Skermanella rosea: one gene and its partner. The protein of the gene in region 1 interacts with the protein of each later gene in a pairwise test. Links are inferred from orthologs where the notes say so. Each region holds a gene or a part of one and is shown on either strand. Other genes may lie near its edges. The genes, in order: grxD and JL101_RS01785.

The links.
Region 2: the proteins of grxD (region 1) and JL101_RS01785 interact in binary tests that used the Escherichia coli proteins (3 or more experiments, as listed by UniProt). The link is inferred for Skermanella rosea from one-to-one orthologs.

What each region holds. Positions count from the first base shown.
Region 1 is NZ_CP086111.1:2,522,241-2,533,637, forward strand. What follows is about bases 8,404-11,397. They hold grxD (Grx4 family monothiol glutaredoxin), read right to left. Parts: upstream 10,073-11,397; coding sequence 9,734-10,072; downstream 8,404-9,733. Other genes in these bases: JL101_RS11575 (methyl-accepting chemotaxis protein), read right to left, coding at 8,404-9,547; JL101_RS11585 (BolA family protein), read right to left, coding at 10,140-10,379; purL (phosphoribosylformylglycinamidine synthase subunit PurL), read right to left, coding at 10,408-11,397. In the rest of the region: JL101_RS11535 (RNA methyltransferase), read left to right, coding at 1-442; JL101_RS11540 (hypothetical protein), read left to right, coding at 524-784; JL101_RS11545 (response regulator transcription factor), read left to right, coding at 919-1,638; JL101_RS11550 (YfiR/HmsC family protein), read left to right, coding at 1,863-2,387; JL101_RS11555 (TonB-dependent receptor plug domain-containing protein), read left to right, coding at 2,426-4,498; JL101_RS11560 (methyl-accepting chemotaxis protein), read left to right, coding at 4,535-6,259; rpsD (30S ribosomal protein S4), read left to right, coding at 6,448-7,062; EamA family transporter RarD, read right to left, coding at 7,147-8,091; more of JL101_RS11575, read right to left, coding at 8,180-8,403. UniProt on the Escherichia coli protein: Monothiol glutaredoxin involved in the biogenesis of iron-sulfur clusters.
Region 2 is NZ_CP086111.1:372,941-384,311, reverse strand. What follows is about bases 760-3,727. They hold JL101_RS01785 (BolA family protein), read right to left. Parts: upstream 2,408-3,727; coding sequence 2,111-2,407; downstream 760-2,110. Other genes in these bases: JL101_RS01775 (J domain-containing protein), read left to right, coding at 3,561-3,727; JL101_RS01780 (DMT family transporter), read left to right, coding at 2,527-3,504; JL101_RS01790 (ribbon-helix-helix domain-containing protein), read right to left, coding at 1,435-1,743; JL101_RS01795 (DUF2889 domain-containing protein), read left to right, coding at 837-1,424. Also shown: JL101_RS01800 (AEC family transporter), read left to right, coding at 1-722; more of JL101_RS01775, read left to right, coding at 3,728-4,151; cobaltochelatase subunit CobS, read left to right, coding at 4,249-5,247; cobaltochelatase subunit CobT, read left to right, coding at 5,325-7,220; JL101_RS01760 (Fe(3+) ABC transporter substrate-binding protein), read left to right, coding at 7,325-8,353; JL101_RS01755 (diguanylate cyclase), read right to left, coding at 8,504-9,787; JL101_RS01750 (response regulator), read right to left, coding at 9,814-10,254; JL101_RS01745 (PAS domain S-box protein), read right to left, coding at 10,292-11,371. UniProt on the Escherichia coli protein: Transcriptional regulator that plays an important role in general stress response. Has many effects on cell morphology, cell growth and cell division. Acts by regulating the transcription of many genes, including dacA (PBP-5), dacC (PBP-6), ampC and mreB.

The DNA of each region.
Region 1 (11,397 bases):
GCGGGCCCAATCTTCCGCCGGCCTTGCGACGGGCGTGCTGTTCGGGCCGGAGCGGACGGGGCTGTTCAACGACGACCTGGCGCTGGCCGATACCAGCCTGACGGTTCCGCTGAACCCCGCGTTCAGCTCGCTCAACCTTGCCCAGGCCGTCCTGATCATCGGGTACGAATGGTACCAGACCGGCGAGGTGGCGCCGGGACGCTATCTGCACACTGGAGCGACCCGGCCCGCCAACAAGGAAGAACTGGTGAACCTGTTCTCCCATCTGGAAGAGGAGCTGGAAAACTCGCGGTTCTTTTCATCGCCTGAGAAGAAGCCGTCGATGATTCGATCTATAAGAAACTGCTTCCAGCGCATGGATATGACTGAACAGGAAGTCAGGACTTTCCATGGCATCATTTCGGCATTGACCGGACGTAAGAGGTCCGCGCCTAAAGAATAGCCATTGAACGTTCAGGATAGACTTCCGTGGGCTGGCACGATGGTTGCTGAGATTCCCCTATCCAACAGATAGGAGAGGGCAATGAGCATCCAGAAGTTCGGCCGGAGCCTGCGTCGTGCGCTTCGGCATTTGCAATTTGCGGTTCAAGGTGCGAACACGCGGGTCAGATTGACCGAGGCGGGAATTCTGCTGAGCGATGCGGCGGACGAGATCGACCTCGCCCTGATGGAGCTGGAAATCGCGAACAGCAACGACTTGGAGTGCGCCGACCTGCGCGAGGCAACCGCCCAGATCCACGAGGCGATCCACCTGATCAGCGGGGTCCGCCGCAGGATAGTATAGGCGGGAGACCGGACCCATTTGCTCGCCTCCGAGGAGAGCCGGACCGACGGCATGTCGCTTGTCCGGCGATGGAACCCGGATTATCAATACCGGAAACCGAGCACCCGCGCCGGGGCCGACCGGAGACGAGCGACATGGATCGGGGCATTGAAACCGGCGCGTCCAGCCGGCATGCCATACTGCTGGTGGAAGGGGATGCATCCGAGCGCGCCGCGACGGCCGCGGTCCTGAGGCAGGAGGGCCACCATATCGTCGAAGCGGCGAGCCTGAGGGAGATGGACCGGACCTTGTCGGAACGGCGTTTCGATCTGCTGCTCACCGACCTGGCGCTGCCCGACGGAATTGCCTTCACCAGGCTCGGGCAACTCCGCCGCGACGAATGCCTCGGCATCATCGTCGTCACCGCCCGGACGGAGGAAGTCGACCGCATTCTCAGCCTGGAACTGGGCGCCGACGACTATCTGGTGAAGCCTCTCAACCTGCGGGAACTGGCGCTGCGCGTCAGGAACCTGCTGCGCCGTCTGCGGGCGGGGCGATCGGGCGCCGGGGCCAGCTGCCGTTTCGACGGGTGGACGCTGGACCTTGCGCGGCGCCATCTGCAGGACCCGGCCGGACGCAATGTCCGGCTGACCCGCAGCGAGTTCGACCTGCTGGTCACGCTTGCGTCCAATCCCGGAAGCATCCTCGACCGTGACCGCCTGACCGCCGCCGTCAGCAGGCGGCCGGGATCGCCGGACGACCGCACGATCGACGTGCTGATCGGGCGGCTGCGGCGCAAGATCGAAATCGATCCGCAAGATCCGAGGCTGATCCTGACGATCCACGGTCAGGGATACTGCTTCGCGGCGGTTTGACGGCCGGAATCGGGACTCCTGACAAGGGCAAATGAATGCTTCAGTATTAATTCGATTTATAACAATATACGTGCCCAAGCTGCAGCATTTCATTTTTGAAACAGCCTGTTCAACTTCATTCACGATATTCGTTTAAGTTTTACTAGAGACATGCAAAGGCAAACTATAGCTTTCGAACCGAGAGGCATTCCGAAAACTACCCGCCAAACAGCGAGGACACGCTTATGAAGTGGAAGGCGCTTGTCCTGACGGTTCTGCTTTGCCTGCCCGCAGCCATGGCTCGCGCCGATGTGGCGCTGGACGATGTGCAGGTCATCGCCAAGTCGTTGGGCTTCCTGGCTGCCAAGCCGGCTACTCCCGCCAAGATGGCGATAGTTTTCGCGCCGGACATCGCTGCCTCCAAGGCCGAGGCCGACCGGCTCGCCACCATGCTCGGCGGCGGCTTCAAGGAGGGCTCGCTGACGCTCGAGCCGCTGCTGGTGCCGGTCACCGAGCTCGAGAAGCTCGACGGGGCCGGCGTCGTCTTCGTGACCACGGGGCTGGCGGCGCACCAGGGCGCCATCTTCGAGTCGGCCAGGGCGAAGCGTCTCCTCACCGTTTCGACCGATTCGAGCTGCGTGCGCACGGGGCACTGCGTCATGTCGGTCGCCAGCCAGCCGGCCGTCGAGATCCTGGTGAACAAGCAGGCGGCCGATCAATCCCAGGTCGCATTCAGGGCGGCCTTCCGCATGCTCATCATCGAAATCTGATGCCGTCCCCGCCTAGCGTGACGCTCCGAGGATCCGCCATGAAGACCCTGTTTCCGCTCGCATCCATCGGCATCGCGCTCGCCCTGACCGCGACCGGACCGGCGAATGCCCAGACCATCAACTACGGAGACCTGGAGGCGCTGTTCAAGGAACCGGTGACCACCAGCGCCATCGGCAAACCGCAGCGGCAGACCGAAGTTCCGGTCACGATGGACATCATCAGCGCGGAGGACATCCGCCGGTCGGGCGCCAACGACATTCCCGAAATCCTGCGGAACGTCGCCGGGGTCGATGTCTGGCGGTGGAGCAACGGCGCCACCGATGTCGGCGTGCGCGGATACAACCAGGCGGCCTCGCCCCGGCTGCTGGTGCTGGTGAACGGCCGACAGGTCTATCTCGACCATTACGGCGTCACGACCTGGAACGCGATCCCCGTCGAGCTGTCGGAAATCCGCCAGATCGAGGTGGTGAAGGGACCGAACTCGGCGCTGTTCGGATTCAACGCCGTCGCCGGCGTGATCAACATCATCACCTTTTCGCCTCTCTACGACGACGTGAACACGGCGACCCTGCGCGGCGGGACGCAGAAATACCGGCAGGTCTCGCTTGTCAATACCCTGAAGGCCGGCGACAGGGCGGGTTTGAAGATATCGGCCGGCGCCTCCGACGCCGATGAGTTCGACACCGAGGCGAGCGCGCTGGTCGACAGCCTGCGCCGGGGGCCGGAGCGGCGGTCGCTCAGCCTTGACGGCCTGGTCCAGGTGACGGACGACATGCAGTGGGGCGTCGAGCTGACGCGCAGTCACCTGGAATATACCGACACGCTGTCGATCTACACGCCGTCGCGGGCGACGACGGATACCTATTCCGCCCGCACGTCGCTGACGGGCGAGAGCGGCTGGGGCCTGTGGGAAGCCTCCATCTACCGCAACTGGCTGGAGGCCGACCTGGACAGCGGCGGCGTCTCGTCCGACCTGCCGGTCACCAACAGCGTCACCGTCGCGAAGCTCCAGGACCTGTTCAAGGTCGGCACCGATCACAGCTTCCGGATCTCCGGCGAGTACCGGCACAACACGATGGAAGTCGTGCCGCACAAGGAGGCCACCGTCTCCTACGACGTCTACTCCGCCGGCGGCATGTGGGACTGGTCGGTGACGAAGTCGGTTTCGCTGACCAACGCGGTCCGGGTGGACCACCTGCGGCTGGACCGCAGCGGGCCGGTGACCCTGGCCAACTTCCCCAGCGCCACCGGGCCGTTCATCAACGACGACTACGACAAGAACCTGACGGAGTACAGCTTCAACAGCAGTCTCGCGTGGCGGCCGACCAAGCTCGACACGGTGCGCGTGATGGCGTCGCGGGGCGTGCAGCTCCCGTCGATGCTGGCCTTCGGCTATCACGACGGATTTCCGCCGAGTCCCGGCAGTCCGCTGCCGATCTATTCCCGGATATCGGGCAACCCCGATATCGATCCGATGGCGGTGATGAACTATGAGCTGGGATACGATCGGCAGATCCCGCAGATCGACGCGCTGGCCCGATTCAGCCTTTACCGGCAGACCTCGAAGAACCTGATCGGAGACGTCGATCCGACCCGGATCAGCTCGATCGATTTCACCACCTTCCCGATCCCGGTCGATTTCCTGTTCGGCAATGTCGGCAGTTCCGCCGCGACGGGGTTGGAGGTCGGCGTGGACGGCCGAATCGGCACCGCCTGGCGCTGGGGGCTGAACTACGCGTTCGAGATCGTCGACGACGACCTGATCGCAGCCTACAACGACGGCAATCCGACGGCCGTCGCCTTCGAGGACTCGACGCCGCGGAACAAGGTGAACGGCCGGATCGGCTATACGCGCGGCGGGTTCGAGGCCGACCTCTTCGCCAACTACGTCTCCGGCTACCGGGTGCCGCAGTACCGGCCCGGGGCCGGCATGTGGGGGCTGGCCGACGTCGATGACCGGATTACGCTGAGCGGACGCATTGGCTATCACCTGAACGACATCATCACCGTCGCGGTGGAGGGATTGTCGTTCAACCAGACGACCCACCGGGAGACCTCGCTGCCCGAGGTCGAACGGAGGGTCTATTTCTCGGTGCGGGCCGACTACTGAGGTCCCGCGTCGGAAACCCTGTCCGGAGAAGCCATCATGGCGAAGCGCCCGACGCTGTCCAACCTGCCGTTCTTCTTCAAGTTCGCCCTCGCGCCGGGTCTGGCGGTCTGCCTGATGATGATCGTCGCCACGGTGGGCTACACGGGGCTGGGCAGGCTGGTCGGCGACCTCAGGACGATGGTCGAGGCGAACCTGCGGGGCGGCATCGACCTGGCCACGGTCAGCGGGCGGATCGACAGGGTGAACGGCCATCTCTACCAGACCGTGGTCGCCAAGGCCGCCCAGGGCAGCGACGCACGCGTGCCGGAGCGGCTGACGGCGATCCGGGGAGAACTGGATTCGATCATCCGGGATCTCGGCATCTGGCGCGACCGGTACGCCCAGCCGCAGGAGCGCGGCAGGCTGGACGAGGCGATCGAGGGGCTGGGCACCTACCGGGAGATGATCGACGTCGTCGAGTCGATGCTGGAATTCGATTTCCGGGGGGTGGTCAAGCTGATCGGGCCGCTGGAGGAAAACTACAGGAAGCTCAATGCCCTGATCGCGGGCATCATCGATTCCGGGGTCGAGAACGCCCGGGGGCAGGCGGACCGGTCCGCGACCGCGGCCGACCTGATGAGGCTGGTGTTCCTGGGGTCGACCCTGCTGGCCGCCGTGGCGGTCGCCGGATTTTCCTGGCGCATCGGCCGGTCGACCACCGGCTCCATCGAACGGATCGCCGCGGTTACCCGGAAGCTCGCCGACGGAAAGCGTGACGTGGATATCGCCGCGCTGTCCCGGAGCGACGAGTTGGGAGCCATCGTGGAGTCGCTGGCGGTGTTCAGGGACAACGGCATCAAGCTGGACCAGTCCTGGGAAGCGCAGAAGCACGAGCACGATCAGCGCGAGCGGCGCGCCCAGGCGATGGAACAGCTCGTCCTGTCGCTGGACGGGGAGATTTCCCGGACTCTGAACCAGGTATCGACCGCGACCGTCACGCTCGAAAGGGCCGCGGAGTCGCTCTCGGCGGTCGCGCAGCAGACGGAGCAGCAGGCCGACTCGGTCGCCGGCGCCGCGGCCCAGGCTTCCGCCAACGTCGATACCGTGGCGGCCACGGCGGAGCGCCTGTCGCTGGCCATCGTCGAGATCGACCGGCAGGTGGGCGAGTCGACGCGGGTGTCCGGCCAGGCCGTCACGTCGGCCCAGCGGGCCAACGATCTGGTCACCGGCATGGACGATACGACCCGGAAGATCGGCGAGGTCGTCAAGCTGATCACCAGCATCGCGGCCAAGACGAACCTGCTGGCCCTGAACGCGACGATCGAGGCGGCGAGGGCGGGGGAGGCCGGGCGGGGCTTCGCGGTGGTCGCCCACGAGGTCAAGGATCTGGCGAACCAGACGGCCCACGCTACGGGCGAGATCACGGCCCAGATCGCCGCCGTGCAGGATGCCACGCGCCTGGGAGCCGAGGCGATCCGGGAGATCACGTCGATCATCGGCCGGATGAACGAGATCGGCGGCATCATCGCCGGCGCGGTCCGGGACCAGAGCGGCGCCACCCACGAGATCGTCGACAGCGCCTTGCAGGCGGCCGACGGGACCCGCACGGTGTCGCGCAGCATCGAGGGCGTCCGGGACGGCGCCGGCGAGACCGGCAAGGCCGCGGAGGACGTCAACGGCGCGGTCGGCACGCTGTCCAGCCAGGCGAGCGACCTGCGCACCATGATCGACCGGTTCCTGGCGGACATCCGGTCGGTCAACGCCTCGCGGGGCAGGGGTTGACGCCGGAAGCTGGCTTTCCGGGTGACATCCGTTTGACTTTCCGCTCCCGGTCCGTATAGTGCGGCGCTTCCTCCCAAGAAGGCGGGCGTGCATGTGGTAACGCCCCGTCCGCGGCCGATCAAGTCCTTCGGGACCATCCGACCGGCAGGACCTATTGGGACAACAAACAGCGTCGAAAGCGATAGCGTATGAGCAAGCGTCAAGAGTCCAAGTACAAGATCGACCGCCGTCTGGGCGTCAACCTCTGGGGTCGTCCGAAGAGCCCGATCAACCGCCGTGAATACGGCCCCGGCCAGCACGGCCAGCGCCGCAAGAAGCCGTCCGACTTCGGCCTGCAGCTGATGGCCAAGCAGAAGCTGAAGGGCTATTACGCCAACATCGGCGAGAAGCAGTTCCGCCGCCTCTATGCCGAGGCCGTCCGCCGCCGCGGCGACACCGGCGAGAACCTGATCCAGCTGCTGGAGCGCCGGCTCGACGCCGTCGTCTACCGCATGAAGTTCGTGCCGACCCCGTTCGCCGCGCGCCAGTTCGTGAACCACGGCCATGTCCGCGTCAACGGCAAGCGCGTCAACATCCCGTCCTACCAGGTCAAGGACGGCGACGTGATCGAGGTCAAGCAGAAGTCGAAGCAGATGGCGCTGGTCATGGAAGCGATCGCTTCCGGTGAGCGCGACATCCCCGACTATCTGGACGTCGACACCTCGGCCCTGAAGGGCACCTTCGTGCGCGCCCCGGCCTTCGCCGACGTGCCGTACCCGGTCCAGATGGAACCGAACCTGGTGGTCGAGTACTACAGCCGCTGATTCTCGCGGCTTGAACGACGAAAGGGGCGCCGGCTCGGACCGGCGCCCCTTTTTTATTCGTGCCCGTCCCGCCCGGGCGAGGCCTTACCGCCGCGCCCGGTGCATCAGGAAGGCGTCGGTGCTGTATATCGCCAGGGCCAGCCAGATCAGCCCGAAAGCGATGGCGTGGGCGGGAGTGAAGTCCTCGCCGAACAGAAGCACGCCGATCGCCAGCTGGAGCGTCGGCGAGATGTACTGCATCAGCCCCATGGTCGACAGTTTAAGGCGTTGGGCGCCGAAGTTGAAGAAGATCAGCGGAAGCGCCGTGACCACGCCGGATACGGCCAGCAGCGCCGCCAGCCCGGGATCGTCCAGGGTGAAGACACCCGTGCCCGCAGCGCCGATCCAGATCAGGTAGATCGCCGCGAAGGGCGTCAGCATCGCCGTCTCGATCAGCAGCCCGACGAGCGGATCGATGCCCGCCTTCTTGCGGATCAGGGCATAGAAACCGAAGGTGGTCGCCAGGGTCAGCGACACCCAGGGCAGTTCGCCCAGGCTGACCACGAGGCTGGTGACGCCGATCGCCGCCAGGGCGACCGAAAGCGTCTGCTTGGCATTGAGCCGCTCGCCAAGGAACAGCACCCCGAGCACCACGTTGACCAGCGGATTGATGTAATAGCCCAGGCTGGTCTGGACGATATGGTCGCTGTTGACCGCCCAGATGAACAGCAGCCAGTTCGTCGTGACGAGGCAGGTGGTCAGGGCGAAGATGCCGACGCGCCGGGCGGTGGACAGGGCGGTCACGACATCGCGCGGGTCGCGCATCACCAGCACCAGGACGATCATCAGCAGCAGCGACCAGAGCACCCGGTGCGACAGGATCTCTACCGGAGTGGCCGGCTGAAGCGCCTTGAAGAAGATCGGGGCGACGCCCCAGACCAGGAAGGCTCCGAGCGCGTACAGGACGCCGGAAACGGCGGGATCGACGGGAGCGCGCGCGTCACGGGCCACGCGAGGGCCGCCGGAGTTGGCAAGGGGCGATTCGGACATGATCGCTGCTTAACACGGCAGCAGATCAACCGGTGCATCGGGCGCCCTGCACCGTGGGCATAACTGACCTGCGACGCGCCTGGACAGGTCAGGCGCTGCGCAGTTTCTGCAGAAAGCTGTCCACGGTCGCGCGCAGATCCCTGGCCTTGTCGTTCACCGAGCGGGCCGAGGACATCACCTGATCGGCTGTCCGGCCCGAATTCTCGGTGGCCGAAGCGACCCGCTCGATGTCGCTGTAGACCCGCCGCGTCCCGTCGGAGGCGGTATCCACATTGTGGGCGATCGTTCGGGCCGCGGTGCTCTGGCGCTCGACGGCCGACGCGATGTCGGTGACGATGCCGCCGATCTGCTCGATGGTCTGGGCGACGTTGGTCATGGTCGCGACCGCCCTGCCGGTGACCTCCTGGATCTGGTGAATCTTCTGCGTCACCTCCTCGGTCGCGCGCCCGGCCTGTCCGGCAAGGTTCTTCACCTCGCTCGCCACGACGGCGAACCCCTTGCCCGCCATGCCGGCCCGGGCGGATTCGATCGTCGCGTTGAGCGCCAGCAGGTTGGTCTGGGCCGCGATCTCGCCGATCATGCCGACCACCTGGCCGATCTCCCGGACGGTGTCGTTCAGCCCGGCCACCACGTCGTTCGTGGCGGCGACCTGGTCCATTCCGATGCGGGCGATGGTGGTCGCGTTTCCGGTCTGGCGCTCGATGTCGGCGATGCTGTCCGACAGGGCGTTCGCGGCCGAGGCCAGGCTTTCGACGCTGGCGGACGAGGTCCGCGAGGTCGAGGCGATGGCCGAGGAGCGCTCGCGGGCGTCGTCGCAGGAACTCAGCATCAGCTGGGCGTTGGATTGAAGCGCGGTGGCCGCCCCGGACAGGGTCTCCACGACCTGGCCGATGCTCTCGTCCAGGCGGCCCGCCAGATCGCCGAGCACGCGCCGGCGCTCCGCCTCGGACTGCCGCTTGAGGGCGGCCTGCTCGGCCTCCAGGCGGAGCTTCTCGACCGTGTTCTGCTTGAGCACGAGGACGGCCCGCGCCATGACGCCGATTTCGTCCTGCTGGGCGGCGTAGGGGATCGCGACGGTGGGCTGGCCTCCGGCAAGCTGGTCGATGGCCCCGGTCAGCCGCATCAGCGGGTTGACGACCCGGCTCCGCGTGAACCACAGGAAGAACAGGCCGACCGATATCAGCGTGCAGATGGTCGCGACGCTTCCCCAGGTCACCAGGAAGGACATCAGGGAGACGGTGGACGTCAGGCTCTCGGCACCGGGAAGGCGGGCTTCGGCGACAAGCGCCGTCCAGTCCTGCGTGAAGCGGCGAAGCCCCAGGAGGACGAGGACCGACATGGAGGCGCCGACGACCCCGATGCCGAGCAAGGCATAGGCGACGGCCGATCCCAGGAACCGCAGCGTCAGACCCCGAACGAAACCACCGGTAAGCGCCGTAGCCGAACCGCGTGCCATGACCAAGTCCTTTTCCCTTTTACTTTTTTCGGTCAGGACTTTCGCGTGCCAAGCATTACCGCCGGCTTAACGAAGATATATGTCAAAAGGCGGTTCCGGGCTTTTCCGGGGACTTGGATGCGGGCATGAAAAAGGGCTCCGCCTGCGGAGCCCTTTCCCTGAAGTCTCTGCAAGGACGGAGAGAGGTCAGGCCTTGACCTGGACGTCCACGCCCTTGGAGCTCAGCATCTCCATCAGCTCGCCGGTCTGGTACATCTCGCGGACGATGTCGCAGCCGCCGACGAACTCGCCCTTCACGTAGAGCTGCGGGATGGTCGGCCAGCTGCTGAAGGTCTTGATGCCTTCCCGTAGGCTCGGGTCGACCAGCACGTCGATCCCCTTGAACTTGACGCCCAGGTGGGTCAGCACCTGGACCACGGCGGACGAGAAACCGCACTGCGGGAAAACCGGGGTGCCCTTCATGTAGAGGACGACGTCGTTGCTCTCGATGTCGCTCTTGATCCGCTCTGCTACGGAGTTGTCCATCTCTCGATATCCTCGTGAATTCGACCGTTCGGGGCGACCGGCGGTGGAAACCGGCGTTGGTGGTCAGTCAGGCGTCCTTGGGAACGCTGGTCTGCAGGGCCAGGGCGTGGAGTTCCCCGCCCATGCGGCCCTGCAGGGCGTCGTAAACCATCTTGTGCTGCTGAACGCGCGTCTTGCCTTTGAAAGCGGCGGATTCGACGTACGCGGCGTAATGATCGCCATCGCCCCGCAGATCCTCGATGCGAACCTCGGCATCGGGGATGCCTTCCCTGATCAAGCTCTCGATGAGAGCCGCGTCCATCGCCATTTTCAGCCTTCCCGCTCAGCTTATGGGGTTAATCCGCACCGCCTGCCATGATCGACGGCAGCCAGGCTTCATGTGCCGTTCTAAGGCCATCAACCGATATGGCGTCACCCGCACCGAGTGTCAACGTGGTGCCGCCGGTCACGCCGAGACGCCGCACCGGCACGCCGGCCGCGTTCGCTCGACCGATCACGGCGTCGGCGTCGGACGAGGTGACGACATAACGGCCCTGGTCCTCGCCGAACAGGAAACCGGCTGCGCCGACACCGTCCGGCAGGTCGATCGCGGCGCCGATCCGGCCGGCCATCGCCATCTCCGCCAGCGCCACCAGCAGGCCGCCGTCCGAGACGTCGTGGCAGGCCGTGACGGCGCGGTCGCGGATCAGGTCGCGGACCAGATCGCCGTTGCGGCGTTCGGCCGCAAGGTCGACCGGCGGCGGCGAGCCTTCCTCGCGGCCGTGGATCTCCCTCAGATAAAGCGACTGCCCGACATGGCCCCGCGTCTCGCCGACCAGCAGGATCGCCTGGTCCGGTGCCTTGAACGCGAGGGAGACGGCCAGCGACGCGTCGGGCAGGATGCCGACGCCGCCGATCGCCGGGGTGGGCAGGATCGCCTCGCCGTTGGTCTCGTTGTAGAGGCTGACATTCCCCGACACGACCGGGAAATCCAGCACGGTGCAGGCGTCCGCCATGCCCTGGATGCACCCGGCGAACTGGCCCATGATCCGCGGCTTCTGCGGATTGCCGAAGTTCATGTTGTCGGTGATCGCCAGCGGCTTGGCGCCGACCGCGGTCAGGTTGCGCCACGCCTCGGCCACCGCCTGGGCGCCGCCGCGGACCGGATCGGCGAAGCAGTAGCGGGGCGTGCAGTCGGTCGTGATGGCCAGCGCCTTGTTCGTCCCGTGGACGCGCACCACCGCGGCATCGCCGCCCGACGCCGCGACCGTGTCGGCGCCGACTTGGCTGTCGTACTGCTCCCAGATCCAGCGGCGCGACGCCAGGTCCGGGCTGCCGATCAGGCG
Region 2 (11,371 bases), 2.2 Mb from region 1 along the record:
CGAAGACCGAGGTGCGGCTCGACGTGCTGCTGGAGACGCTGCTCGCCGGCGGGCTGGCGCTGGCGCTCTGCGCCGCCGCCGGGGCCGCGGTGCTGAAGCTGGCGCGGCTGCCGGTGCGGCCCTACCTGCCCTCGATCATCCATCCCAACACCGGCAACCTGGGATCGCCGATCGTCTTCTTCGCCCTGGGCGAGCCGGCGATGCCCTACGCCATCGCCTTCTCCACCCTGGTCCAGATCAGCCATTTCACGGTGGGCGTCGGGCTCGCCTCCGGCCAGATGTCGTGGCGCACCGTGCTCGTCTCGCCGCCGCTCTATTCGCTGGCGGTGGCGCTGGTGCTGATCGGCACCGGCACGCCGCTGCCCCGATGGGTGCTGGACGTCACGGGCCTGCTCGGCGGGTTGACGGTGCCCCTGATGCTCCTGCTGCTGGGCGGGTCGCTGGGGAAGCTGAAGCTGTACCGGCTGGGCCGGCCGGCGGCGCTGTCCTGCCTCCGCGTCGGGCTGGGGCTGGCAGCCGGCCTGGCGGTGTCGAAGGCGCTGGGCCTGGACCCGCTGCCGGCGGGGGCGCTGGTGATCCAGTGCGCGATGCCGGTCGCCGTTTTCAGCTATCTGTTCGCCGTCCGCTACAACGGCCCGGCCGACGAGGTCGCCGGCATGATCCTGATCTCCACCCTGCTGGCGCTGGCTGCCTTGCCGCTGATCCTGATGGCCGCCGCGTGAGGAGGTGCATGAGGGGGCATCGCAGGCATTCCCGCGCCGCGCTTGACCCCCCGCGGCGCGCGGCCGATATTCGGGTACAGGTTTACGTATACGTAACATAAAGCACAGGTCCAGATGCCGCTTTCAGCACCCGCCCCGCGCGAGCATATCCATACCCGCCGGGTGACCTGCCAGGGATTCCGCCGGACCGACGGGCTGTGGGACATCGAGGGCCATATCACCGACGTCAAGACCTACCCGTTCGAGAACGACTTCCGCGGCCCGATCGAGCCGGGCGATCCCATCCATGACATGTGGATCCGGCTGACGGTGGACGACCGGTTCGAGGTGAAGGCGGTCGAGGCGGTGACCGACAAGAGCCCCTATGGGGTGTGCCCGGCGATCACGCCGAACTTCCAGCGGCTGGTCGGATTGCGGATCCGATCCGGGTGGACCCAGAAGGTCAAGGAACTGCTGGGCGGCGTCGAGGGCTGCACCCATCTGGTGGAACTGCTGGGGCCGGTCGCCACGACGGCGTTCCAGACGATCTTCCCCGTGCTGGCGCGCGAACGGGCGCGGGGCGGGTCGATGGACGGCGACTCGCCGTCCGCTCCCGCCGCGCGCAAACGCCCGCCGCTGCTGCTCGACACCTGCCACGCCTTCCGGAGCGACGGCGAGGTCACCCGGAAACAATGGCCGGAATACTATACCGGCAACGACTGAACCCCGGCGATCACTCGGCGGCGTCCGGCGTCTCGAACGGCGTCTGGTGGAACGGTTCGCCTTGCCCGTGGGAGGCCCGGGCATGCCCCTCCTCGGTGGCGGCCGCCCGGAAATAGGCCAGCGCGAAGACCCGGATCGCGGCGGTCAGGGACGTGGCCGGCTCCTTCCGCTCGTTGATCTGGGTGCACAGGACATGGATGGTGATGCGCTCGCGCCGGCATATGTCGTACAGGGCGTCCCACATGAAGGGTTCGAGCCGGCAACTGGTCCGGTGCCCCGCGACGGTGACGTTGCGGCTGACCAGCGTGCTCGGCTTCATGGCCGCCTCCAGGCGCGATGCGCCGGGTCCCTCGCCATCCGTTGCGAATTCGGCGGGCTGGTTGTCGCGAGCGCCCGCCGGTTCGGAGGCGACCTCTGGCGCCGGGGCGGCTAGCGCCTGATCAGAATGCATTCGGTGAATCCCTCTCAATCGATCCTACGGAGTGCGCCGCCGTCCGATCGACAGGGGTCCTCGAAAACCCATATCAGCCGAATGGTTGCGCAGGTGTGACTGTACGCACTTTCGAGGTAATTTCAACCAATGTCATATTCCCTTTGGAAGATATTTCTTCATTACTGCTATCGCTCTGGTTGCTCCTGTATGCAGTCTTCCGCTGTCTGCATCCAGGGGGCTTCACCTTGGCGGATCAGGCATCCTCCGCGGGCGTCAGCGTCCTGAGGCTCAGGGCGTGGACCCGCTCCCGCAGCTCGTCCGCGACGGCCTCGTAGACCAGGCGCTGGCGGGCGACCCGGGACTTCCCGTCGAAGGCGTCCGACACGATCAGAACGTTGAAATGGGTTTCGCCCAGGGGGTCCGCACCGGCATGGCCGGCGTGGCGGTGGGAGTCGTCGACGATTTCCAGCCGACTCGGGCGGAAAGCCTCGGTCAGCTTGGTACGCATGCGGGTCGCGTAGTCCCCGGACTGGGTCGCCGTGCTGGTCATCTTGAAACCGCCTTGCCGATGGGGCTGTTGAGGTGCGTGGTCCGACGTGCGGCGGATGCAGCATCGCCGTCGCTTGAAAAGTGCTATCGTCCCCTTCCCGCTGTCAAGGAAGCCCCTGATTGTCCGATCCCGGTTCCACCCGGTCCGCCCTTTCCTCCCCGGGTTCCCCGTCCGGCACGGCCGGGACCGGGGCGAGCGCCACCGTCTCGGCCCGAAGCGCCTACCTGCTGCTCGCGACCGTCATCCTGCTCTGGGGAATCAACTGGCCGGTGATGAAGCTCGGCCTGGCCGACATCCCGCCCATGACCTTCGCCGTGATCCGGATGGTGCTGGGCGCGCTCTGCATGTTCGGAGTGCTGGCGGTGCGCGGCGGCATCCGCCTGCCCGACCGCCACGACCTGCCGATCGTGCTGTCGGTCGGGCTGCTCCAGATGGGGGCGTTCCTGGCGCTGGTGACGGTGGCGCTCCAGTTCGTGCCGGCCGGCCGGTCGTCGATCCTGGCCTACACGACGGCCCTGTGGGTCGTGCCGGGCGCCGCGCTGTTCCTGGGCGAGCGGCTGGGCGGCCGGCGCCTGGTCGGTTTCCTGCTCGGCATGGCGGGCGTGGCGGTGATGTTCAACCCGGCGGCGTTCGACTGGACCGACCGCGACGTCCTGATCGGCAACGGCCTGCTGATGCTTGCGGCGCTGGCCTGGGCAGCCCAGATCATACAGGTGCGCGGCCATACCTGGCACGCGTCGCCCCTTCAACTCGCGCCCTGGCAGTTCACGGTCGCGGCGGTGGCCCTGCTGCCGTTCGCCGTCCTCCTGGATGCCGGCAAACCCATCGATTGGACCGCGCAGCTGGCCGCGGTCCTGTTCTACAATGCGCCGATCGCCACGGCGTTCTGCTTCTGGGCGGTGGTCACGGTCAACCGTGCCCTGCCCGCCATCACAACCTCGCTGGGCACGCTCGGCGTACCGGTCGCGGGCGTCATCGCCTCGGCCGCGATGCTGGGGGAACCGGTGACCTTGACCAACCTGACGGGACTGGTGCTGATCCTCGGGGGGCTGGCCTGGCTGGCCTTCGCCGACCGCAGGCCGTCCAGCAACCGATAGCCGCGCTGCGAGCGGGGATGCTTGCCAGCGCTTCAACCTCTGACCATACTTTTCCGATGCACAAGAACCGTGTCCAATACTCGACCCGTTTTTCCGAGGAGGCGCCGCCGGCGACCCGCTGCTGCGACATGCCCACATGCTCGGCCACGGGCGAGTACAGGGCGCCCAAAGGACGCGAGCGCCTGAACGAATATTTCTGGTTCTGCCTGGAGCACGTGCGCGAGTACAACAAGGCGTGGGACTATTACGCCGGCATGTCGGAGCGCGAGATCGAGCGGCATGTCCGCAGCGACGTGACGTGGCAGCGGCCGACCTGGCCCATGGGGTTCTGGCGCACCCGCGAGCGGGCGATGCACGAGGAGGCGATGCGCCAGTACGGCTTCCGCGACGCCGGCGACGGAACCGGCGAGCGCGGCCGCAACGGCCGTGCCGACGGCGCCGCCAACCGGATGCGAACCCCGGAGGAGGAGGCGCTTGCCGAACTCGACCTGGAGCCGCCGGTGGACTTCGCGCGGATCAAGGCCAGATACCGGGAACTCGCCAAGATCCACCATCCCGACATCAATGGTGGCGACAAGACCGCGGAGGAGACGTTAAAACGGATAAACCGGGCCTACTCGGTACTGAAAACCAGCTACGGGGCCTGAGACGGCTTCCCCCGGATCCTCGGCAAGGGGGATCCTCCGCACGATAGAACCGGCGCCCGAGCCGTCCACCCAACCGATGAATGAAGCGACAGACACTATGGCCTCCGAAACGACACAACAATCAGCGCTGACCGGCTCGCTCCCGGACATCAAGGTCTCCGTCCGGCAGACTTTCGGGATCGACAGCGATCTCCAGGTTCCCGCCTTCAGCGCCAATTCCGAGCACGTGCCCGACGTGGACGACACCTACCGGTTCGACCACGACACCACGCTCGCGATCCTGGCCGGCTTCGCCTACAACAGGCGGGTCATGGTCCAGGGCTACCACGGCACCGGCAAGTCGACCCATATCGAGCAGGTCGCCGCCCGCCTCAACTGGCCCTGCATCCGGATCAACCTGGACAGCCACATCAGCCGCATCGACCTGATCGGCAAGGACGCCATCGTGCTGCGCGACGGCATGCAGGTGACCGAGTACCGCGAGGGCATCCTGCCCTGGGCGCTCCAGCACCCGTGCGCGATCGTGTTCGACGAGTACGACGCCGGCCGCCCCGACGTCATGTTCGTGATCCAGCGCGTGCTGGAGGTCGAAGGCAAGCTGACCCTGCTCGACCAGAACCGCGTCATCCGCCCGCACCCGGCGTTCCGCCTGTTCGCGACCGCCAACACCGTGGGCCTGGGCGACACCACCGGCCTGTACCACGGCACCCAGCAGATCAACCAGGGCCAGATGGACCGCTGGAACATCGTCGCCACGCTCAACTACCTGCCGCACGACGACGAGGTGAAGATCGTCGCGGCCAAGGTCCAGGGCTATGACGACGAGAAGGGACGCCAGCAGATCTCGGCCATGGTCCAACTCGCCGACCTGACGCGCGCAGGGTTCATGTCGGGCGACATCTCGACCGTCATGTCGCCCCGCACGGTCATCACCTGGGCCGAGAACGCCAAGATCTTCAACGACATCCCGTTCGCGTTCCGGATCACCTTCCTGAACAAGTGCGACGAGGTGGAGCGGTCGACCGTGGCCGAGTACTACCAGCGCTGCTTCGGCACCGAGCTTCCGGAGACCGGGGTTCGCGCCAACCTGGCGTAAGGAAGACGGGGGCACCGATCCGAGGGTCGGGTGAGGGGCGCCCCGACCCGCGCGAAACAGCAGAGCCGAAGATAGACATGTCCGACAAAGAAAACCCCGTCGAGATCTTCAAGCGCGCCACGTCGGCCACGATCCGGGCCATCGCGGAGCGCAACGATCTCCAGATCGGCTTCAGCGGCGAGCCGCCGGGCGTGGCCGGGGCGCGGGTCCGGGTGCCGATGCCGGCGCGCGACCTCAATCCCCGGGACGTCGCCACCCTGCGCGGAGCGGCCGACGCGGTGGCCCTGCGGCTTCGCCACCACGACAGCGGCATCCACACCCAGCGCATGCCCACCGGCGACACCGCCCGGGCGGCGTTCGAGGCGCTGGAGCAGGCCCGCTGCGAAGCCCTGGGCGCCCGGGCCATGCCGGGCGTCGCGTCCAACCTGGGGGCGGCGCTGGACGAGCGGTACCGCCGCCAGGGCTTCGAGCGGGTGACCGAGCGCGACCAGGCCCCGCTGTCGGAGGTGATGCGCCTGCTGGCCCGCGAGGCGCTGACAGGCGCGCCGCCGCCCGCCACCGCCCGCTTCGCGGTGGACCTGTGGCGCCCCTGGGTGGAGGAGCGGATCGGCAAGGACATGAACGAGTTGGCGGCGCTTCTGGACGACCAGGACCGCTACGCCCGCGAGGTCCGCAAGCTGCTGTCCCACCTGGACATGGAAGTCGGCGGCGAGCCGGAGACGACCGAGGAGGACGACGAGGAGCAGCAGGAGGGCGAGCCGGACGAGAACGAGCCGAACGACGGCCAGTCCCGCGGCGGCGAGGATTCGACCAGCCAGACCGAGACCATGACCCAGCCCGACACCCGCGAGGTCGACCAGGACGACGGGGCGGAGGGCGCCGACCAGATGGACGGCGAGATGGCCGAGGGCAGCGGGTCGGAGGAGCCGGGTTCGCCCGGGCAGCCCTGGCGCCCCGACCACAGCCGCCGCAACGAGGCCGATCCCGACGCCTACAAGGCGTTCACGACGGAGTTCGATGAGGTGGTCGAGGCCGACGACCTGTGCGACCCGGACGAGCTGACCCGGCTGCGGGCCCTGCTCGACCAGCAGCTCCAGCACCTCCAGGGCGTGATCTCCCGGCTGGCCAACCGGCTCCAGCGCCGGCTGCTGGCGAAGCAGACCCGCGCCTGGGAGTTCGACCTGGACGACGGCCTGCTGGACGCGGCCAGGCTCAGCCGCGTGGTGGTCAACCCGGTGCTGCCCCTGTCGTTCAAGCGGGAGAAGGAGACGGATTTCCGCGACACCGTGGTCGGCCTGCTGATCGACAATTCGGGATCGATGCGCGGCCGGCCGATCACCATCGCCGCGATGAGCGCCGACATCCTGGCGCGCACCCTGGAGCGATGCGCGGTCAAGGTCGAGATCCTGGGCTTCACCACCCGGGCCTGGAAGGGCGGGCAGGCGCGCGAGCGGTGGATCGGCCGGGGCAAGCCGGCCAATCCCGGCCGGCTCAACGACCTGCGGCACATCGTCTACAAGAACGCCGACGCGCCGTGGCGCCGCGCCCGCAAGAACCTGGGCCTGATGCTGCGGGAAGGCATCCTGAAGGAGAACATCGACGGCGAGGCGCTGCTGTGGGCGCACAACCGGCTGATGGCCCGGCCGGAGCAGCGGCGCATCCTGATGGTGATCTCCGACGGCGCGCCGGTCGATGACTCGACGCTGTCGGTGAATTCCGGCAACTACCTGGAGCGGCACCTCCGGCAGGTCATCGACACGATCGAGACCCGCTCGCCGGTCGAGCTGGTGGCGATCGGCATCGGCCACGACGTCACCCGCTATTACCGGCGCGCGGTGACCATCGTCGATGCGGAACAACTGGGCGGCACCATGATGGAGAAGCTGGCCGAGCTGTTCGACGAGGACACCAGGGCCGGCCAAACCGCCGGGAGCCGGCGCGGAGGGGGCGCGGCCAGCCGCCGCGCCCGGTAATCTGCAAATGCTTCTCAAACTCGCTTGACAGGCGCGGCGTGTCCGAACAAGGTGCCGAGCGTTGCGAACGCATCTCATTCACGCCGGTCTGTCGAGGGAAACCCATGAACTTCTTCACTCGCGGCACCCTTGCCGCCACTTTCGGCGCCGTCCTGCTGGGCACGGCCTTCGCCGCCCAGGCTGCCGAGGTCAACGTCTATTCGTCGCGCCACTATGACACCGACAAGGCGCTCTATACGAACTTCACCCAGCAGACCGGCATCAAGGTCAACATCATCGAAGGCAAGGATGACGAGCTGATCGAGCGCATCCGGACCGAGTCCGGCAACAGCCCGGCCGACATCCTGATCACCGTCGATGCCGGCCGCCTGTGGCGCGCCCAGAACGCCGACATCCTGCAGCCGACCAAGTCCCAGGTGCTGGAGCAGGCCGTCCCGGCCCATCTGCGCGAGCCGTCCGGCCTGTGGTTCGGCCTGACCAAGCGGGCGCGCGTCATCATCTACAACAAGGCGGCGGTCAAGCCGGCCGACCTGTCGACCTACGAGGACCTGGCCGACCCGAAATGGAAGGGCCGCCTGCTGATCCGCTCCTCGACCAACGTCTACAACCAGTCGCTGGCCGGCTCCATGCTGGCCGCCCACGGCGAGAAGAAGACGGAAGAGTGGGCCCGCGGCATCGTCGCCAACCTCGCCCGCCCGCCCCAGGGCGGCGACAGCGACCAGATCAAGGCGGTCGCCGCCGGCGAGGGCGACATCGCGGTCAGCAACACCTATTACTTCGGCCGCATCGCCGGGTCGGGCAAGCCCGAGGACAAGGCCATCGCGGAGAAGGTCGGCGTCTTCTTCCCCAACCAGAACGACCGCGGCACCCACGTCAACATCAGCGGCGCCGGCGTCCTGAAGAACGCCCCGAACCGCGAGAACGCCGTCAAGTTCCTGGAATACCTCGTCAGCCCGCAGGCGCAGAAGATCTTCGCCGAAGGCAACTACGAGTATCCGGTCCTGAAGCAGGCGGAGCAGTCGCCGGTCATCGCCTCCTGGGGCTCCTTCAAGGAGGACGAGCTGAACGCCTCCGTGTTCGGCAAGAACAACGAGGAAGCCCTCAAGATCATGGACCGCGCCGGCTGGAAGTGAGCCGGCGGTCTGGCGGCGGCCACCTGGAACCGCAGGTCGGCCTTCGCCCGTCAGGGCGAACGCCGACGGCGGTCACCATCATTCCTGCGTGCTGTCGGCGCTGGCCCTGCGAGCCAGGGCCCACCTACGAAACGTGAATCCGATCGTCCCTCAGGGCGCGACCACGGTCCGGTCGCGCCCTGTCGCTTTTGCCTGGTACAGGGCGCGGTCGGCCCGCCCCAGGGCCTGCTCGATGCTCGCGTCCTCGAACCGGCAGCCGGCCACGCCCATGCTGACGGTGATGCCGAATGCGGTGCCGTCATCGGCGGCGACCTCCAGGTCGGCCAGGTTTCGGCGGACCCGCTCCGCGACCCGCAGGGCTTCCTGGTCCGTGGTCCCCACCAGCAGCAGCGCGAACTCCTCCCCGCCGACGCGGCCCACCAGGTCGGTGTCGCGCAGCATGCAGCGGCAGCTCCTGACCAGCAGGATCAGCGCCGCGTCGCCCGCGGCATGGCCATGGGAGTCGTTCACCCGCTTGAAATGGTCGACGTCGAGCATGACCAGCGACACCGGGCCGCCGTAGCGCCGCAGCCGGGCGAGTTCGAGTTCCGCCCGCTCCATGAAATGCCGCCGGTTGGCGGCGCCGGTCAGCGCGTCGGTGGTGGCGAGCCGGATCAGCTCCTCCTCCGCCCGGCGGCGCTCCGTCGTGTCCCGCACCACCGCGGTGAAAAGCCGCCCTCCCGGCGAGGCGAAGTGCGAGATCGAGACCTCCGCGGCGAACTCGGTGCCGTCGCGGCGCAGCCCCGTCACCGCCGGACGCTCGGTCATGCCGCTGGAGCCCCGGCCGGTGCCGGCTAACTGGTCGACATGGTGCCGGTGGGCCTGACGCGCCCGTTCCGGCAGCAGCAGGTCGAGCGGCCGGCCCAGGACCTCGTCCGCCCGGTAGCCGAACAGGCGCTCGGCCGCCGGGTTGAACAGCGAGATGCGATTGCTCTCGTCGATCACCACGATGCCGTCATGGGCCAGTTCGATGATTCCCTTCAGGCGCTCCTCGGACAGGCGGACCCGCTCCTCCAGGGACCGGCGGGTGATGGCGTAGCGGATCGCCCGCCGGATGGTCCCGCCTTCGAACTGCCCCTTGACCAGGAAGTCCTGCGCGCCGGCCTTGACCGCCTCGACCGCGAAGTCGGCATCGTCGAAGCCGGTCAGGACGATCAGCGGCAGGTGCGACGCCCGGGCGCGGATGCTGCTGATCGTGCCGAAGCCCTGGCTGTCGGGCAGCGACAGGTCGAGCAGGACCACGTCGCTGGTGCCGGCCGAAAGCCGCTCGCACGCGGCTCCCAGGGAACCGACATGGTCGACGACGAAGCGGCCCTCCTCCTCGCCGAGCAGTTCGCGGACGAGGCGGGCGTCGCCGGGGTTGTCCTCGACCAGCAGGACCTGGATGGGGAGCATGTCAGGCATTCCGCGTCGCGACGGGATCAGCCGGACGGCAGCCGGACGGCGGTCAGCCAGAAGTCCTTCAGCAGGGTGATCATCCTGATGAAGTCCTCAAGCTCCACCGGCTTGGTCAGGAAGCAGTTGGCGTGCCGGCTGTAGGCGCGCTGGACGTCGGAATGGACGTCCGAGGTGGTCAGGATGATGACCGGCAGATCGGTGAGGCCGGGATCGGCGCGGATGTCCTCCAGCACTTCCCAGCCGTCCTTCCTCGGCATGTTGAGGTCGAGCAGCAGCAGGTCCGGGCGCGGCGCGGCCTCGTAAGGGGGCTGCCGGCGCAGGAACGCCATGGCCTCGACCCCGTCCTCCACATGGTGCAGCTTCGCGAGGAACCTGCCCTCCTTCATGACCTCCTCGACCAGGCGCGCGTCCGCCGGGTTGTCCTCGGCGAGAAGGATGTTCAGGCCATGGGAGAGCTGATGCACGCTGAAGCCCCGATCCGTCGGTGAGCAAAGGGAATGCTTATGACTCCGCCGGTTCCGCGACAAGCTCGGCGCGCGGAGCGTGGTCATCCGCCGCAGCCGCCGGAAGGGTGAAGGAGAAGACCGAGCCGGAGCCGGGCACCGACGACACGGAGATGGTGCCGCCATGGCGCTCCACGATCTTCCGGCAGATCGCCAGCCCGATGCCGGTGCCGGGATGGACCCGCTGGGAATGCAGGCGCTCGAACACCACGAAGATCCGGTCGAAATACCGGGCCTCGATCCCGATGCCGTTGTCCGAGACCGAGAACTCCCACGCGGAACCGACCGGCCTGACGCCGATGGATATCCTCAGGTCCCGGTCGGGCGCCCGGTACTCGATCGCGTTCGCCAGCAGGTTCCGGAAGACCTCCGTGATCTCGCGGGCATCTCCCGGCAGGTGGGGGGCGCGGTCCGGCAGTTCCACGGCGGCGCCGATCGCATGGACGAGTTCCTTCACCCCCTCCACCGCTTCCCGGAGGCAGGCGCCGGTGTCCGCCAGCGACGCCGGGGGATCGCTCCGCTCGATCAGGGAGTAGCGCAGCAGGTCCTGGATCAGGCACTTCATGCGCACGCTGCTCTCGACGATGAACCCCAGGAAATCGTCGGCATCCTTGTCGAGGCGCCCGGCATAGCGGCGGACCAGCAGGTTGGCGTAGCTGACCATGATCCGTAGCGGCTCCTGAAGGTCGTGGGCCGCCACCTCGGCGAAGCGGGCCAGTTCGACGTTGGAGCGCTCCAGCTTCTCGACCGTCCGGCGCAGCCGGTGCTCGATGATCTTCTGGTCGGATATATCCTGCGCCACGCCCCGGAACCCGACGACATGGCCGTCGGCATGCAGGATCGGGATGCCGCTTCCCCACAGCCACACGGTCCCGCCATCCTTGCCGATGCAGCGGAATTCCTCGTGGCGGAACGGGCGCGCCGTGGCGGCGTGGTTGCGCAGCACGGCCGTCATGCGGGCGCCGTCCTCCGGCGCCATCGTGTCGACCATGGCGCAATGCAGGAGTTCCGCCGGGCTGTGCCCCAGCACGTCCTGGACCCGGTCGCTGACGAAGGTGTAGCGGCCGGCGACATCGCT